DNA from 2 places in the Paraliobacillus sp. X-1268 genome. Region 1 is predicted to be linked to the other one. Evidence: riboswitches for the same ligand, from Rfam matches in the RefSeq annotation. Region 1 holds a riboswitch; the other holds the start of a gene.
What was found. A riboswitch is a leader RNA that binds a small molecule or an ion and turns the genes downstream of it on or off. The one in region 1 is predicted to bind FMN.
Positions count from the first base shown of each region.

Region 1 (5,362 bases):
CAATAATGATAGGGGTTATCTATTAAGGCATTGATCCATAATATTACGATATATCTATTCACTATTTTTATTAACTTAAAACTTTCCCCTTTTATATTTTATGCTGTTTTTCAATCTTTCTCAACAATCATGATTATTTACCAATAATTTATTATTCAATTTGATTGACACGACTTCTTTCCTTCTCTAAACTTATAATGATATTATAGATTATATTAGCGTAATTATCAGGTTTAAAGACAAGATAATAAAAAGAATTTGTGCGTTAAACGTTAGTTAGGAGAGAAATAAGGATTATGCAATCATTACAAAATAATACCATAAAATCAACTTTGAACGAAAAACCAGGTTTTCATGTATGGTGGAGGCTACTTCGTCCACATACTTTAACTGCATCTTTTGTTCCAGTATTTATCGGGAGTATGTTAGCTATACTAGATGGCTCAATTAATTTCTTGCTTTTTTCTGCCATGCTTTTAGCTGCCATGCTTATTCAAGCAGCAACGAATATGTTTAATGAGTATTACGATTATGTACGCGGACTCGATAACGAAAACTCTGTTGGAATCGGTGGAACAATCGTCCGTGATGGAATTGCAGCCAAAACTGTATTAACTCTGGCTTGTAGTTTCTTTGCATTCGCCATGTTATTAGGTGTTTATATTTGTTTAGAATCTAATTGGTGGGTTTGTGCTGTCGGTCTGTTTTGTATGTTAATTGGTTATTTATATACCGGTGGGCCATATCCAATTGCGTCCACACCGTTTGGAGAAATTGTTTCTGGATTTTTCATGGGTACAATGCTAATCGGATTTAGTTATTTCGTACAGACAATGGAAATATCAAGTGACATGCTTTTAATTTCCATTCCTGTAGCGATATTTATCGGGCTAATTATGCTTTCTAATAACATTCGTGATTTAGAAGGTGATAAAGCGAATGGTCGTAAAACAATCGCTATCTTACTTGGGCATGAAAAAGCAGGCAAATTGCTTGGCTCATTATTTTCTATTAGTTACCTTTTGACTATACTATTTATTGGTGTTGGACTTCTACCATTATGGTCAATAATTACATTACTGAGCATAAAAAAAGCGAAACAAGCTATAAATGGATTTAAAGGAAAAACCACAAACGTCGAAATGATTCCAGCTATGATAGCAACGGCACAGACGAATACAATTTACGGCTTTCTACTAGGTTTATCTTTGTTAATACAGATCTTTATTCCTTTTTCTTTATAACAAGTAGTAAATATTAAACAAAAGCAGACATTGAAATTGTGTCTGCTTTTTTCATAAGAAAGGTGGTATTTAAATGGATTTAGATGGAACATTAATGCAAGCATTGGAAATGGAAGTTATGATAAGTCAGGCAGATCTAGTTGAAATTAAAATGCCTGTTAACGAAAAAACACGCCAACCAATGGGTTATTTACATGGCGGTGCAAGTGTGGCACTAGCTGAATCAGCGGCAAGCATCGGCGCCTTATTAAATGTTGATCCGAGTAAATATAATATTTTTGGAGTTGAAATAAATGCTAATCATATAAAAAGCAAGCAGAATGGTTGGGTGATTGCTCGAGCAAAACCTGTACACATTGGTAGAACAACGATGGTATGGCAAATTGATATTATAGATGAATCAGATCAATTAATTGCTACCTCACGCTCTACAATAGGAATTGTAGAGAAACGATAATTTTTAATTGATTGAATTATTCCGTTTTATTCGTTTATCTGTGTTTTCGACCGATTCGAGCTGTGTTCGCTCGATTACAGTATACAACTGAAAAAGCTGGCCTCCCTTTTCAGGGAAAGCCAGCTTTCATTTTATATTTTTTATCCTATCATTGCCTTTTTCTGATCAATCCATGGTTTAAGCTTAATAAATAACGGAACAAAAAGCACTGCTAGAATAATTCCCTTCACGACGTTAAATGGTAAGACACCAACGATAACTGTACTTAACTTCACTGTACTACTCATTGTTTCCCAGCCCATAAACCAGCTATACGCTGGTAAAATAACAAAGTAATTTAGGACACTCATGCCTAAAGCCATCACGACAGTACCAGTTGCCAAACCTGAAACGAGACTCTTATTTCCTTTAAATTTATGATATAACATCGATACAGGAACAACGAATAACACGCCAGCGATAAAGTTTGCAACTACTCCAATTGGATCTCCAGCACCTGTAAAGATTAAATATAATAAGTTTTTAATTGCTTCGACAATTATCCCAGCCATAGGTGTAAACAATAGTGCTGCGATTAATGCCGGAACTTCACTAAAGTCAATTTTTAAATATGGTGGTAAAAAAGGTAATGGAAAGTTAATAAATAATAATACCAATGAAATTGTACCTAATAGAGCAAGAATAATTAATTTTAATAAGTTTGATGATTGCGATTTAGTTGTTTGCAATCTCAATTCCTCCTTCATCTTTATCGATTCTAATCTTGATGAAGGCAGAGCAATACTTTAGACATTATAAAAACCCTAAAACCAAATGGGGGCTTTTAGGGTTTACACATATCAAGAAATAAAGGTATATAAATATACCAAATTTTGCTCCTTATCTTCTCCCATCCAGACTTTAACTGTCGGTCCCGGATTTGCACCAGGTCCACCACTATGAAAGTGGGTCACGGACTAAAAGCGATTTAACGCTTATCACCGTCGGTCGGGAATTACACCCTGCCCCGAAGATAGAATCGATATTTAATTAATTATATTATACAATAAGTTAAAAAGTTTGTGAAGTCTTTTACATGTGTTTTTTTTCACAAAGTTCATATTTCATAAAAATACTTTTATTCATCCAAGGGATTTAAGCTTTCTTTCCCTGTCATACCTGCAATCATCGCAACTAATAAATCAATTTCTTCATCGATATCTTTAATACTCGCCGTTTCAACGGGAGAATGCATATAACGTAGCGGTAAGGAGACTAGACTCACTGGTACTCCACGACCAGTTAAGCGCATTTTGTCAGCATCTGTTCCTGTCATGCGGGGAGTCAGCTCATACTGCACGTCCATATTTAACTGTTTTGCAGTTTTCTCTAATAAGATATTCATTTTACGATTAATTGGTGCACCTTTCGCTAAAACTGGGCCACCATCTAACCGAATATCACCATGTTTGTTTTTATTAACACTTGGATAATCAGTAGCGAACGTTACATCACAAGCAATCGCCATCGTCGGTGCAATTCCTGCTGCTGCAAAATAAGCGCCACCCATGTTCGTTTCTTCATTCACTGTACTAGCCGCATAGACACCTACCTTTAAATCTTTATCAGAAAGTCTACGCAATACCTCAGCAACGATAAATGCACCTGTACGGTTATCTAAACCTCGTCCAGTTATGTACCGATCCATCAATACTTCTGGTTCGCGTTGATAAACCGCAAGATCACCAATTTGCACAAATGCTGCGATTTCTTCTTTTGATTGTGCACCACAATCTATAAAAAGATCTTCCACATCAAAGTCACCTTTTATACCACCATGATGTTGAGCGTTAACACCGATAACACCAGTGATTTTCTTGCCATAACCTAAAACATCTACCTTCATGCCAACAGCCGCTTTTGGATTAATTCCACCCATTTTATCAAAATATAAAAAACCTTGTTCATCTAAACGATTGATTACAAGTGCAATTTCATCACTATGACCAGCTAATAAAATTTTAAAATCAGCTTCTTTATTCAACACACCTATTACGTTACCTGCATGATCTGTCATGATCTCATCAGCAAAAGGCTCAACATAACGCATCCATTTTTTTTGAATCTCCATTTCCATACTTGATGGAGATGGTGTTTGTAATAGTTCCATTAAAAACTGTTGTCTCTCTTTTTCCATTTTTGTATGACCTCCTAAATAATCTATTATCATCATATCAAATTTTTTGGTAAATACTAATCTTTAACTTTAATTTTTGGATAGGAAGTGAGAAATTGCACCTTTATAAATTTTGGCAGTATTATTTTCGTTTACCTAGTTTACTACGATTACTAGCGACAGTATTCGTACTAATGTTTAGCTTTGGGCTCCTTATACACTTAATCGAACCCGAGCACTTCACTACTATTTTTGATGGGATTTGGTGGGCATTTGTAACAGGATCAACGGTTGGTTATGGTGATTATATCCCATTAAGCACATTAGGAAAAACACTTGGCATTCTTTTAATTCTAACTGGTGGAGGGGTTGTAACTTTTTATATGGCAACCATTTCGGCTACAACAATCAAACAAGAAGAGTCCCTTTCAAAAGGTGATATTACATTTAAAGGAGAAAATCATATTATCTTCATCGGTTGGAATGAACGAACAAGACAGCTACTCGAAATGATGCATAAACATCATAAGAAGGAGGAGTTTGTCTTAATTGATCATTCGCTAAATCAACTTCCCTACAAAGACCATAACCTTCATTTTATTCATGGTGATCCAACAGCTGATGAAGTCTTACAAATGGCTAACGTGCAGGCTGCTAAATATGCAATTGTGACAGCTGATCCTGCAAAAAAGGAACGTCAAGCAGATCAAACAAGCATCTTAACAACAGTAGCATTACGTGGAAACAATTCAACTATTCAAATCATCACAGAAATACTTACAAAAAGCCAGATTTCTAATGCGAAACGTGCTGGTGCAGACGCAATTATACGTTCCAATGACTTTATGAGCACCTTGTTTTATCATGAAATCTTTCGAACATCATCAGTACAACCATTCGAATTATTACTAGAAATACTATCGAATCAACAATTTTCTCAATGTGCTTTACCTGAAAAATTAGTAGGAAAAAACTTTTTAGAAGTATCCGATTACTATGTTTGCTCAGAACGCTTACTTATCGGAATAATTTCTAATGGGGAAGTGCAATTAAATCCATCTTTTGAACAACCTTTAACTGAAAAAGACACACTTCTTTTGTTAGAAGGCATGTAAAAAGGCTCTCAATTTAATGAGAACCTTTTTTACTATACCTTATAATCTTTTCTCTAGTTCTTCTTTTTCTTTTTCAAACCCTGGCTTTCCAAGCAATGCGAACATATTCTTTTTATATGCCTCAACACCTGGTTGGTCAAATGGATTAACACCTAGTAAATAACCACTAATTGCACATGCTTTTTCAAAGAAATAAACAACATACCCAAATGTATAAGCATCTAATTTAGGTAAATGAACAATTAAGTTTGGTACTTGACCATCTGTGTGTGCAAGCATCGTACCCTGGTAGGCTTTTTCATTTACAAAATCAACTGTTTCACCAGCAAGATAATTTAAACCATCTAAATCTTGTCCATCTTTTTCAATCGTAATTTCAGATGGAGATTCA
Region 1 is NZ_QJSK01000024.1:15,638-20,999, reverse strand. Features, by position in the region: gene D2K62_RS16710 (1,4-dihydroxy-2-naphthoate polyprenyltransferase) at 297-1,244, shown strand; gene D2K62_RS16705 (PaaI family thioesterase) at 1,318-1,701, shown strand; gene D2K62_RS16700 (ECF transporter S component) at 1,842-2,429, opposite strand; FMN riboswitch at 2,579-2,719, opposite strand; gene D2K62_RS16695 (M20/M25/M40 family metallo-hydrolase) at 2,819-3,877, opposite strand; gene D2K62_RS16690 (potassium channel family protein) at 3,973-4,971, shown strand; gene D2K62_RS16685 (glucose-6-phosphate isomerase) at 5,011-5,362, opposite strand, start outside.

Region 2 (5,362 bases), on a different contig from region 1:
TAATCAAATGAAAGATCAATCAAATGTATATTATATGGATAAAACACGTTACAGTGCCTTTGTTGGGACAGACTTAGAGATTAAATTACGGGAACGTCAAATTGAGGAATTGCATATAGTGGGCGTATGTACGGATATTTGTGTGTTGCATACGGCAATAGATGCTTATAACAAAGGTTTTGAACTTGTGATTTATCAAGAAGCGGTAGCGAGTTTTAATAAAGCAGGACATGATTGGGCACTTGAACATTTTATTAATACGCTAGGAGCAACGGTTATTTAACAGTTCCAATGAAATCCTGTTGGCTTATCATCCAAACTCCTGCTATAATTTAATGTGCAGTTTTACTATGTCATATAGACAAATTAAAGGATGATTAAAATCGTGGAAAACCATTCGATTTATCAAGATTTACTTCAACTAACAGCAGAAACTAATATTTTAATAGATGAACTTATAAAAAATCATACGTATACTAAACTAGGCGGAAAAGCAGACTTCTTTGTAACACCAGCTAGTGTAGCTGAAGTACAAGAAATTGTCAGATTCGCTAACCGCGAAAAAATCCCGTTTACCCTATTAGGGAATGGTTCTAATTTAATTGTAAGAGACGGTGGGATTCGTGGTATTGTCATGAGTCCGAAGCGTTTCACTGCTGTGAGACGAGAAGAAAACACGTTGATTGCAGAGAGTGGTGCACGCATTATAGATGTATCGAAGAAAGCATTACAAGAAAAACTTTCGGGTCTAGAATTTGCGTGTGGTATTCCTGGAACAGTTGGTGGAGCGTTATATATGAATGCTGGAGCATATGGTGGCGAAGTGAAAGATTGCCTGAAAAGGGCAGTCGTTGTTAATAAGTACGGTGAAGTAAATACACTTCAGGCTTCTGAATTAGATTTAGGCTACCGTACAAGTAACATTCCAGATAAAGAATATATCGTTTTAGAGGCGCATTTCGCTTTACAACCTGCCTCAGAAAAAGAAATTAAAGAAGTGATGGATGACTTAACTTTTAAACGAGAGTCGAAGCAGCCACTTGAATACCCTTCATGCGGTAGTGTGTTTAAAAGACCACCGGGATATTTTGCTGGTCAGCTGATTCAAGACAGTGATTTGCAAGGAAAAGGTATTGGTGGTGCGGAAGTATCGACTAAACATGCTGGTTTCATTGTTAATAAAGATAATGCGACAGCCTCAGAATACATTGCGGTAATTAAAATGGTCCAACAAACAGTAAAAAATAACTTTAATGTGGAATTAGAACGTGAAGTCCGGATTATTGGAGAAGAGCTTGGTAGGTAGAGAGTGTGTAGCCGGTGAGGTAGGAAATAAGCATAGCCATTTTAATGATGTGGGCTATGCTTATTTTTTCATAAGGGCATTTTTCATTTCCTATATTGCATAAAATATAAAAAGGATGTTTATATATGAGAATTGAATCAGAGAGGTTACGTTTTCGTTTTTATAATAAAGGTGATCTTCCATTTTTATATGCATTAGTTTCTGATCCTAAGATAGTTAGGTATATCGGGAATGGCAAACCGAAAGATAATAGTGGCGCGGAGACATTCTTAAATTGGATTCTTGATACATATGAGCGTAATCCTAATTTAGGCCTACATCTTTTAATTGATAAAAAAAGTAACAAACCGATTGGACATGCAGGTATTGTTCCGCAAACAATTAATGGAGTAAATGAGCTTGAAATAGGTTATTGGATTGCTCGGGATTACTGGCAAAAAGGGTATGGAACAGAAGCGGCATTAGCGTTAAAAGACTATGGAAAGCGGAAGTTAAAAATAGAACGATTTATTGCGCTTATTCAGCCAGGAAACATTGCTTCTCAAAAGGTAGCGAGTAAATTAAACATGGTATTAGAGAAGAGTATTATATTAGGTGGACAAGACGTCCAACTATATGTTACAACGTAAAAATGATTACTGGCTATAGGAAGGATACTTAAGAATGATCATATTAGATCCTCTAATAATATATGTATTTACTATTTTATTTTGGATATGGTTTAGAGGTAACCATTACATAAAAAACAAAAGACATTTTAACTTAATCAAAGAAATAATTATACATCTATTTTTTGTCTATTTATTAGCGGTATCTTATCTAACCATGCGACCATTTTATTTTATAAATGTACTAGCAGAAGAACGGTCTATTAGCTTTGATCTAAACCTCTTTTATAACCTATTAAATATGGCAGATGGCTATCTAATGTTCCAATTGCTTTACTCAGTAGGTAATATCATGCTATTTGTTCCATTTGGTCTTCTCACACCTATCTTATTTAGGCATACCCGGAATTTTTTTATAATACTAATTTTAGGATTCATCTTTTCATTAACAATTGAATTAACACAAGCAACTTTTACACCTACAAGGTATGGAACAGTTGATGATCTATTATTTAATTCTTCTGGAACTATTATTGGTTACATCTTATTTCTGATTATCAGGGCTACTAGTAAGAAAATAACATTACTCCGATTAAACATGAGTGTCGATAAAGGTAAAGGATGAAAAGAGGGAAATCAAATGGAAATAAGACAATTAGTAGCAGATGATGCCTCTGAATACCTTACGAACAGGCTGATTGCACTACAAGAAAATCCGGAAGCATTTGGTTCAAGTTATGAAGAGGAAAAAAACGATTCCATAGAAAAGTATATAAATAGGTTTAAATTATCGTTAGACTCCTTTACTTTTGGAGCTTTTGAACAGTCTGAGCTTATTGGTACTATTTCTTTAGTTAAGGAAACTAAATTAAAGTTAAAGCACAGAGCAAATATTGTTGCTGTTTACGTTAAACCAGAAAACAGAGGTAAGGGATTAGGTAATGCGTTACTACTAAAGGCAATTGAAAAGGCGAAAACTATAAACGAAATAGAACAACTTTATTTAACTGTTTCTGCAAAGAATAGTGCAGCCAAAAAGGTATATAAATCAATGGGGTTTGAAATATGTGGTACAGAAGAAAGATCATTAAAGTATAAGGATACCTATTATGATGCCGATCACATGGTTTTGTTCTTGTAGCAGATCGGAATAGGATCAATTGACTCTTCTTGAATTTTTTTACGTGCAATTTACATAATATCATGTTAAAATATGAACAATTGAATAGGTTTTTCTTTGGGGCAGGGTGTAAATCCCGACCGACGGTGATAGGTATGCGTAATACCTTTAGTCCGTGACCCGGAGCACATTTTGTGCGAAGGTGGATTTGGTGTGATTCCAAAGCCGACAGTGAAAGTCTGGATGGGAAAAGAAAAACAACAATAAACGTATGGAACAGGCATGCGTTTGTTTGCTAACGCTTATCAGAGCTAATCACTCTATTTAGGAGTATTAGTCTATCAAAAAAAGCCCCGGATCATCTTAAATGATCTGGGGCTTTTGTATTTCCGCTATAAGGAGTGGATACTTGTGACAAAAGAGACATACATGGATTTAGCATTATCACTTGCTACGAGCACAATAGGACAAACAAGCCCAAATCCATCTGTTGGTTCAGTCGTTGTTAAAGATGGCAGAATTATTGGAATGGGAAGTCATCTCAAAGCTGGCGAAGGACATGCAGAAGTTCTTGCCATGCAACAGGCAGGAGAAGAGGCAGAAGGTTCGGATGTCTATGTTACCTTAGAGCCTTGTGCTCACTATGGTAAGACACCCCCATGTGCAGAACTACTTGTGCAACGAAAAGTGAAAAAAGTTTATATTGCTTGTGTTGATCCTAATCCAGAAGTTGCAGGAAAGGGAATTGAAATTTTAAAAAAGGCTGGAATAGAAGTAGAAGTTGGTTTGAAGGAAGAAAGAGCGTTAAAGATAAACCAATATTTCTTTTATTATATGAAAAATAAACGACCATTTGTCACGTTAAAAGCCGCGATGACGTTAGACGGCAAAACTGCGACAGCAACTGGCGATAGCAAATGGATTACATCTGAAGAAGCGAGAGAAGATGTCCATAAGCAACGTGCAATACATGACGCGATTATGGTTGGGAGTAATACGATTAAGCAAGATGATCCACGATTAACCACTAGATTGCCCCAAGGTGGTAAAAATCCTATTCGTATTATTTTAGACACAAATTTAATGATTAATCCAGATGCTAAAATTTTAGACAATGAAGCTACCACTTGGATTATTTGTGGTAAAAACGCTGATACAAATGACTTTCAACGTAAACATGCACATGTTAAGTTAATACAATTACAAACTGAAAAACTAGAAATAACTGCTGTACTTGATATCTTAGGAGAACATGGTATTCAATCGTTATATGTTGAAGGTGGCAGTACGTTACATGGTTCTTTTGTTAGAGAAGGTTTATTTCAAGAATGCCATTGGTACATTGCGCCAAAACTATTAGCAGGAAGTGATGCAATTTCTGTTGTCGGCGGTATTTCTCCAAATAATATGAAGGAAGCAATTGATCTAGATATTAAATCGATAGAACAAGTAGGTCCTGATATTAAAATAATTGCACGACCTTTACAGGAGGGAGACTAAATGTTTACTGGGATTATTGAAGAAAAAGGTAGAATGAAGGCGGTAAAGCAACAAGCAAATAGTTTAAAACTTACGATTAATGCAGAGACTGTTTTGGCTGATGTCAAAATCGGTGATAGTATCTCAGTTAACGGTGTATGTTTAACTGTTACTAGTTTTGATACAAAAGGCTTTTCGGTTGATGTAATGCCAGAAACATATCGTTATTCTTCCTTATCAAAATCGGAAATTGGTATGCAAGTTAATTTAGAAAGAGCAATGCATGCAAATGGAAGATTTGGCGGCCATTTTGTTTCAGGTCATGTTGATACGGTTGGAGAAATTGATCGAATCTGGACAGAGGCTAATGCGCGCTATATGGCAATTTCAGTTGATAGTAAGAGTTTACCCTACTTGATGCCAAAAGGATCGGTTACAGTAGATGGAACATCACTTACTGTTTTTGATGTAACAGACGATAGTTTTGTTATTTCTTTAATTCCTGAAACGCAGAAGGCTACTATTTTAGGAGAGAAGACACTGGGAGACCGTGTCAATTTAGAGTATGACATGTTGGCAAAATATATGGAGCGACTATTAAGTACGCGTTTTGCCGAAAATAAATCTGAATCAACAAAAGAAGCATTAACAAAAGAAAAATTACAAAACTATGGTTTTATTGGATAGGAGTGAAAGATAATGCTTAATACGATACCAGAAGCACTAGAAGCATTGAAAATGGGTAAAATTATCATTGTTGTAGATGATGAAGATCGTGAAAATGAGGGTGACTTTGTTTCACTTGCTGAACATGCGACACCAGAAGTAATTAACTATATGGCAAAAGAG
Region 2 is NZ_QJSK01000018.1:29,671-35,032, forward strand. Features, by position in the region: gene D2K62_RS15170 (cysteine hydrolase family protein) at 1-283, shown strand, start outside; gene murB (UDP-N-acetylmuramate dehydrogenase) at 383-1,306, shown strand; gene D2K62_RS15180 (GNAT family N-acetyltransferase) at 1,432-1,935, shown strand; gene D2K62_RS15185 (VanZ family protein) at 1,970-2,539, shown strand; gene D2K62_RS15190 (GNAT family N-acetyltransferase) at 2,555-3,055, shown strand; FMN riboswitch at 3,144-3,293, shown strand; gene ribD (bifunctional diaminohydroxyphosphoribosylaminopyrimidine deaminase/5-amino-6-(5-phosphoribosylamino)uracil reductase RibD) at 3,446-4,534, shown strand; gene ribE (riboflavin synthase) at 4,535-5,200, shown strand; gene D2K62_RS15205 (bifunctional 3,4-dihydroxy-2-butanone-4-phosphate synthase/GTP cyclohydrolase II) at 5,213-5,362, shown strand, end outside.
Region 2: another riboswitch for FMN. It lies ahead of ribD (bifunctional diaminohydroxyphosphoribosylaminopyrimidine deaminase/5-amino-6-(5-phosphoribosylamino)uracil reductase RibD); the one in region 1 lies ahead of D2K62_RS16700 (ECF transporter S component).